2 linked regions of the Flocculibacter collagenilyticus genome follow. Each later gene encodes a partner of the first gene's protein in a complex. Links are inferred from orthologs where the notes say so. Each region holds a gene or a part of one and is shown on either strand. Other genes may lie near its edges.

Evidence for each region.
Region 2: the proteins of HUU81_RS15255 (region 1) and HUU81_RS05480 are in contact, whole or in part, in a cryo-EM structure (PDB 8I8X), measured with the Escherichia coli proteins. The link is inferred for Flocculibacter collagenilyticus from one-to-one orthologs.

Annotation. Positions count from the first base shown.
Region 1 is NZ_CP059888.1:3,434,270-3,437,614, reverse strand. Bases 184-3,164 are described here. They hold HUU81_RS15255 (MlaC/ttg2D family ABC transporter substrate-binding protein), read right to left. Parts: upstream 2,003-3,164; coding sequence 1,364-2,002; downstream 184-1,363. Other genes in these bases: mlaE (lipid asymmetry maintenance ABC transporter permease subunit MlaE), read right to left, coding at 2,509-3,164; mlaD (outer membrane lipid asymmetry maintenance protein MlaD), read right to left, coding at 2,015-2,485; HUU81_RS15260 (STAS domain-containing protein), read right to left, coding at 1,061-1,363; HUU81_RS15265 (BolA family protein), read right to left, coding at 686-943; murA (UDP-N-acetylglucosamine 1-carboxyvinyltransferase), read right to left, coding at 184-670. Also shown: more of murA, read right to left, coding at 1-183; more of mlaE, read right to left, coding at 3,165-3,282; phospholipid ABC transporter ATP-binding protein MlaF, read right to left, coding at 3,287-3,345. UniProt on the Escherichia coli protein: Involved in a phospholipid transport pathway that maintains lipid asymmetry in the outer membrane by retrograde trafficking of phospholipids from the outer membrane to the inner membrane.
Region 2 is NZ_CP059888.1:1,240,638-1,243,947, forward strand. The notes cover bases 77-3,022. They hold HUU81_RS05480 (MlaA family lipoprotein), read left to right. Parts: upstream 77-1,150; coding sequence 1,151-1,894; downstream 1,895-3,022. Other genes in these bases: ccmI (c-type cytochrome biogenesis protein CcmI), read left to right, coding at 77-1,093; HUU81_RS05485 (DUF6170 family protein), read right to left, coding at 2,085-2,366; HUU81_RS05490 (peptide MFS transporter), read right to left, coding at 2,457-3,022. In the rest of the region: more of ccmI, read left to right, coding at 1-76; more of HUU81_RS05490, read right to left, coding at 3,023-3,310. UniProt on the Escherichia coli protein: Involved in a phospholipid transport pathway that maintains lipid asymmetry in the outer membrane by retrograde trafficking of phospholipids from the outer membrane to the inner membrane.

The DNA.
Region 1 (3,345 bases):
CGTGCAATTCGGCAACACCTTCAACCACAATAGTGTCGCTACCCGCACCTTTAATTTTGGCGCCCATTTTGATTAGGAAGTTAGCCAGATCGATAATCTCTGGTTCACGGGCGGCATTTTCAATGATTGTTTCGCCATCAGCTAAAACTGCAGCACTTAATAAGTTTTCTGTAGCACCAACGCTCACCATGTCCATTACAATGCGAGCGCCTTTTAATCGTCCTGCAACAGACGCATTAATGTAACCACCTTCCAGCTCTATTTGTGCCCCCATTTTTCGCAGGCCATCAATGTGCAAATTTACAGGGCGTGCCCCGATAGCGCAGCCGCCCGGTAACGAGACATGCGCTTTACCAAAACGAGCTAACATAGGGCCTAATACGAGAATAGAAGCACGCATTTTTTTAACTACTTCGTAGGGGGCTTCTAAACTGGTAATGTTTGCAGCACTGATTTCCATATTACCCGCGTTTCGGTTTACTTTTACACCTAGGTGGTCGAGTAACTCAACAGAAGTGTCAATGTCACGTAGTTCTGGCACATTGCTCAATGAAACAGTGTCAGGTGTTAATAGTGTGGCGATAACAATGGGTAATGCCGCATTTTTAGCGCCGGAAATGGTGACTTCACCATTTAATGAATTACCACCTAAAATTTGAAATTGATTCATGAATGAAGGGATTCCTTAAGAAGGCATAACTAGTTTTTTATCTCTTGCCCATTCATCCGGAGTGTAGGCTTTGATGGATACGGCATGAATTGTTCCATCTTTAATATGCGCCATCAATGGTGCATAGATTAGCTGCTGTTTTTTTACGCGGCTTACACCGTCAAAGCAGTGACCAACAGCGATCACTTCGTAGTGGCTGCCTTCTACTTTTACATATACTTCGTCAAGAGACAGTTCAGTAGTAAGCAATGTTTTTATTTGTTCTGGTTCCATGGAAGTACTCATAATAAATTTGGTTTGTCACCATGATATGGCATTACAAAACTTAATAGGAAAGGGTGGAACTATACAGCCTAGCGCTACAATGTGCTAGGCGTTCTGTGTTAAGTTTTAAACAGCAGTATTGTCTAATAAAGGTAATACATCTGTTACAGTAGCAATATCAACTAGCTGTTGTGGCAGGTGCTGAAATGATATGTTGCAGTTGGCAGCATTTGCAGTTTCAATTAAATGCAATAACCAAGCTACGCCAGCAGTATCAACACTCACGGTGTCGTTCATATTAACAGTAAGAGACTGGCCACTAAAGTTAGACTTTTTTATCGGGTAATGAGCTAAAATACTAGTGCGATTTAGCTCACCCGATATATTCAGAAGATTAGAAGCAGGCTCCCAACGTAAATTCATGCTCATTTATTTGGCGTCTTTTTCTTTTATTTCAATCGGGCGCTTTGCTTTTTCTTTCAGTAAACTTGTTACACTGTCTAACCCTTGTTGCATAATCAGACCACCTAATTCAGCGCGTTTACTGTCTAGCAGTGAAATACCTTCTGCTACCATGTCATAAGCTAACCAGCCTTGGGTTTTAGTTCTACGCACTTTGAAATTAATTTTGATATCAGGCTTGCCTTCATCAATCACTTTAGTGGTGATCATAACGATTTTTTTACCGTCTACAGATTGTTCAGGCTCAAAAATCACCGCTTGATTTTTGTAAAGTGTAAGCACACCTGCATAAGTAGAAACTAAATAATCGCGAAATGCGTGCACGAAGTCTTCGCGCTGTTCGGCTGTGAATTTTCGGAAATTTTTACCCAACACTTTATAAGCCGCGTAGCGGTAATCGACATACGGCAACAATTCTTCCGTAACGACTTTTTTCAGGTGTTCTGGTTGATTTTTGATTACTTGCTGTTCGTTAGCGATACGCTTAAACGTTTTATCTGCGACGCGTTCAATCAGCTTATACGGATTTTCTTCGTTGTTTGCGCTCGCTTGAAAAGATAGCGATAAAATAACTGCAATAATAAAAGTGTGTAGGTATTTCAACATAGTGGTTCCTTATTAGTCATCTGTTCCTTGATTAAATAAAAACTGTCCAATGAGCTCTTCAAGCACAAGCGCTGATTTAGTATCTTCGATATAGTCACCGCCTTTAAGTATTTCAACACTTTCGTCTATAAATCCAGGTTCTAATCCTAAATATTGTTCGCCAAGTAGGCCTGATGTAAGTATAGAGATAGAACTGGTTTCAGAAAAATTATTATAAGATTGAGCAATAGACATGGTCACAACCGGAGAATAATCTTCAGGATCTAACTTAATAGCGGTTACACGGCCTACCACTACACCGCCTACTTTTATTGGCGAGCGAGTTTTTAATCCACCAATATTGTCAAATTTAGCGTATAAATTATATGTTTCGCCTGTTCCTACCGCTCCTGCATTGGCAACGCTTAACGCCAGCATAACAAATGCCATCACACCTAATGTGATAAAAATGCCTACCATAATTTCAATTTTGCGGCTTATCATAGTTTTCTCTCGTTTATCCTAAATTATCCAAACATTAACGCGGTTAATACAAAGTCGAAACCCAGTACGGCAAGTGATGCATGTACTACTGTTTCTGTGGTTGCTTTACTGATCCCTTCTGACGTAGGCATGGCATCATAACCTTTAAATAGCGCTACCCAAGTTACAATAAAGGCAAACACAATGCTTTTGATGATACCGTTAAATACGTCATCCACTAAATCTACATTAGCTTGCATGATTGACCAGAAGCTGCCGTTGTCAACACCTAGCCATTCTACGCCAACAATATGACCGCCTAATATACCTACGGCAGAAAATATAAGTGCTAACAATGGCATGCTTATAACGCCAGCCCAAAAACGAGGAGCAATAATGCGTTTTAATGGATCAACTGCCATCATTTCCATGCTGGTTAGCTGTTCGGTTGCTTTCATCAGGCCAATTTCAGCGGTTAGTGCAGAGCCTGCACGCCCGGCAAATAGTAAGGCAGTAACAACTGGGCCAAGCTCACGTAATAGTGACAACGATACCATAGGGCCAAGGCTATCCTCAGCGCCATAATCAACTAAAACAGTATAGCCTTGTAATGACAATACCATGCCGATAAACAAGCCAGCGACAATAATAATCATTAAAGAGCGTACACCCACTACATGAATTTGTTTAATGAGTAGTGGCAGAGCTTTACCTGGTTTTGGCACAGTAAAAATGGCACTTAATAACATAAATGCAGCGCGCCCGAGCCCGGCTAAATACGATAATGTGGTTGCGCCCACTATTTGAAAGAACGACATCATCTTAATGAGTTACCTTTAACAAGTCTTCAGAGTATGGTTTCGCTTTAAAGTGGAATGGTA
Region 2 (3,310 bases), 2.2 Mb from region 1 along the record:
TCAACAAGAGCTTAAACAGCGTTTGCTTAGAGAAGTGGAGCCACATCTGTCAGCGTCTAAGCCGATCAATTTAAGATTTTTAGCAACGTGTGGGTTCTTATTTTTAATCAGTTTTTGCGTCATTTTCTATTATTTTCATGGCGCTCACAGGCAATTAACATACTGGCAGAGTGCAGTTGAGAAGCTGCCTGAATTTGGTAAACGTTCTATTTTGAGTCAAGGGGAACCCTTAAGTTTGCAAGAAACGCAGCAGTTTGCATTAGCACTTAGGACTAAGTTAGCTGATACAGACGGCGACGCAGTAGCGTGGATGTTATTAGGGCGTACACTATTGTCGTTGCAAGACGTTGAAGGTGCGTTGGCTGCTTTCAATAAAAGCTATCGTCTTGATCCTAATAAATTATCCTTGTTAGTCAGTTTTAGTCAGGCATTGATCATTCAAAATACGGAAAAATCCATTGCACAAGCAGGAACTATGTTATCTAAGGCGCTAACGCTTTATCCTCAAAATCCTGATGCATTATCTCTTCTGGCGTTGTTAGCATTTAACAGAGGGGATTATACGGAGGCAAGATCGGCTTGGAATTTATTAATATCTCAATATGAGCCAGCAGACCCGCGTCACCAATTTATCAAGCAAAAATTAAGTGAAGTAAAGAGCTTATTGGCAGGTAATACGACGGATATCTCTCCAGATAGCGCTTCAGATGTCGCTAATGGTAGACAAGATAGTATCAACGCCTCTAATGATGCTAAGCTCAATGTAACGGTGAATTTAGCACCTTCTTTAAAGGACTCAATTCCTGAAGGGGCTACATTATTCATTTTTGCGCAGGCAACAACTGGGCCGAAAATGCCACTTGCAGTAGTTAAGTCAAACGTGACTAGCTTTCCTATAACCGTTTCATTAAGTGATGAGAATGCGATGATGCAAGGGTTAACACTTTCTAGTGCTTCTCAGGTAGTGGTTACTGCAAGAATTTCAAAGGATGACAAGGTTGATAAAGGAGCAGGAGACTTACAGGGGACTTCTATAAGTATCGATAAACCTTTTTCTAAATCTGTTGCAGTAGAAATAAACTCAGTGCTGTAGATATAAGGGCAGCATAGCCTAATTATTTAAACTTATTTTTTGGACCTAAGTAAATCAATGAAAAATATCCTTTTATTAATTATCCTGAGCACTATGCTTGCTGGTTGTGCATCTACATCTAAACCCAATGACCCGACAACTATCGGTGACGAGCGTGATCCTTTTGAGCCAATTAACCGCGACATGTGGTATTTCAACTGGGACATTCTAGATGAAAATGTTTTGCGTCCGACGGCTGTTGCGTATAGTGAGTACGTACCCAAGCCTGCGCGTGAAGGACTATATAATGTAACATTGAACCTAGAAGAGCCAGCTACAATTATTAATAGTGTGCTGCAGTTAAAATTTAAAAAAGCGGGTGTTTCTACAGGACGCTTTCTAATAAATTCAACCATAGGTATTTTTGGGATATTTGATTTAGCATCTGAAATAGGCCTAACACGCGAAGATGAAGACTTTGCTCAAACGTTAGGGCTGTGGGGCGTAGGTTATGGCCCTTATTTAATGATTCCAGCTCGAGGCCCCAGTACAGTGCGTGGCACAGTTGGTGATGTTGTTGATGGCATGTACTTCCCGTTAGCGCTTATTGAATTTTGGCCAAATATGTTACGCCTTTCAGTAAACGCGTTAGAAACACGCTCGCAGTTAATGGAACAAGAAAAGTTACTATATGAATCTTTAGACCCATATAGTTTTATGAAAGAGATTTACTTTCAAAAAGAAGACTTTCAGTTATTTGACGGTAATGTACCTATCGAAGAAGAAGCAGAAGAATTTCCAGAAGGTGCTTTAGATTACTAACTGTTAATCATTTGAAAATAAGCTATTTTAATAAAAAACCATTGAATTTATTCAATGGTTTTTTTTACATCTACAGGCTTAAGGAACAGGGCTTTAGATATAGAAATAGAACTAAGGTCTATGCGGGTAAATTGTTAAGCAGCCGAACAAAATTTCTCAACCTAAATCTATTCTCCTTAGCCGTGCAATATCACGGATGTTGCTTTTTGATTTCTCCGGCAGCTAACGTTAGCTCGATGGGTCTAGTAACTATTGGATAAAGTAGTACGGTGACAATGAGCCCAACCACAGAAATCCAGCCGTGGAAGTCAGTTAACAGCCAAAATAGCGGGAAAAGAAACAAGATCTTAAGCAGTTTAATTAATACCTGTTTCCATGGCGACATTGATTGTAAAGCGTCATAAATAGCTTGGTTACGCTCTCGATGTGAAAGATTTTCTAAGGTTGGAATTTGTTTACTTTGGAAATACATATTACTCAATTTGCTAAAGATTAACGAAGGGGAAGTTTAAATAAAAATGGACTCCGTAGAGTCCATTTTTAGCAATGATAAAGCTATATACTACAGAGGTGATTTTTCTGGCATACCTTCATGTGTACCTGTCACACTTAATTCTTCATCAAGCTTTTCTTCTTCACTGTCAGTATGGTCACCCTCAGCACCGTGCATCCAATCAACAAGTTTGTTTGCACTTAGGAAAATGATCACAGCAGTAACTATTCCTGCCACACCAACTGAAGCAAAGATAGTTAAAGCATTCTCAACTTGTTCTTCACCTTCACCTACAAATGAACCTACGAAACCTGCGACTTTATTTGCTAATGCAGTGAATAAGAACCAAACACCCATTAGTAAAGAAGTAAACTTAAGCGGTGCTAGTTTCGATACCATTGAAAGGCCGATAGGTGAAAGACACAACTCACCAAGTGTATGGAATAGATAAGCAAAAACAAGGAATAGCATACTTACTTTCACTGACGTATCGCCACCTTGAACCATTGTCGCCCATACCATTACAAAGAAACCTAAAGATAAAAATATCATGGCTAAAGCAAACTTAACGGGTGAAGTTGGTTCTTTACTGCCCATTTTCACCCAAATTGAAGCGACAACTGGTGCAAGTAATATAATAAACATTGCATTTAAAGATTGGAACCAAGTCGCAGGAACTTCAAAGCCCATGAAGTCACGATCAGTAAATTGTGAAGCGTAAATATTGAATAAACCGCCCGCTTGTTCAAAGCCAACCCAGAAGATAATAGAGAAAATACTCATAATAAGGATTACTTTAGTGCGATCTTTTTCTTCTTGAGAAAGTGCTGCTTCTTTCAATTCTTTATTGTTATTTTTCGCAATTTTAGCAGAAGGGACAACACCGATTTGCCCTAAGTACTTATCTGCTAACGTCAACTGTA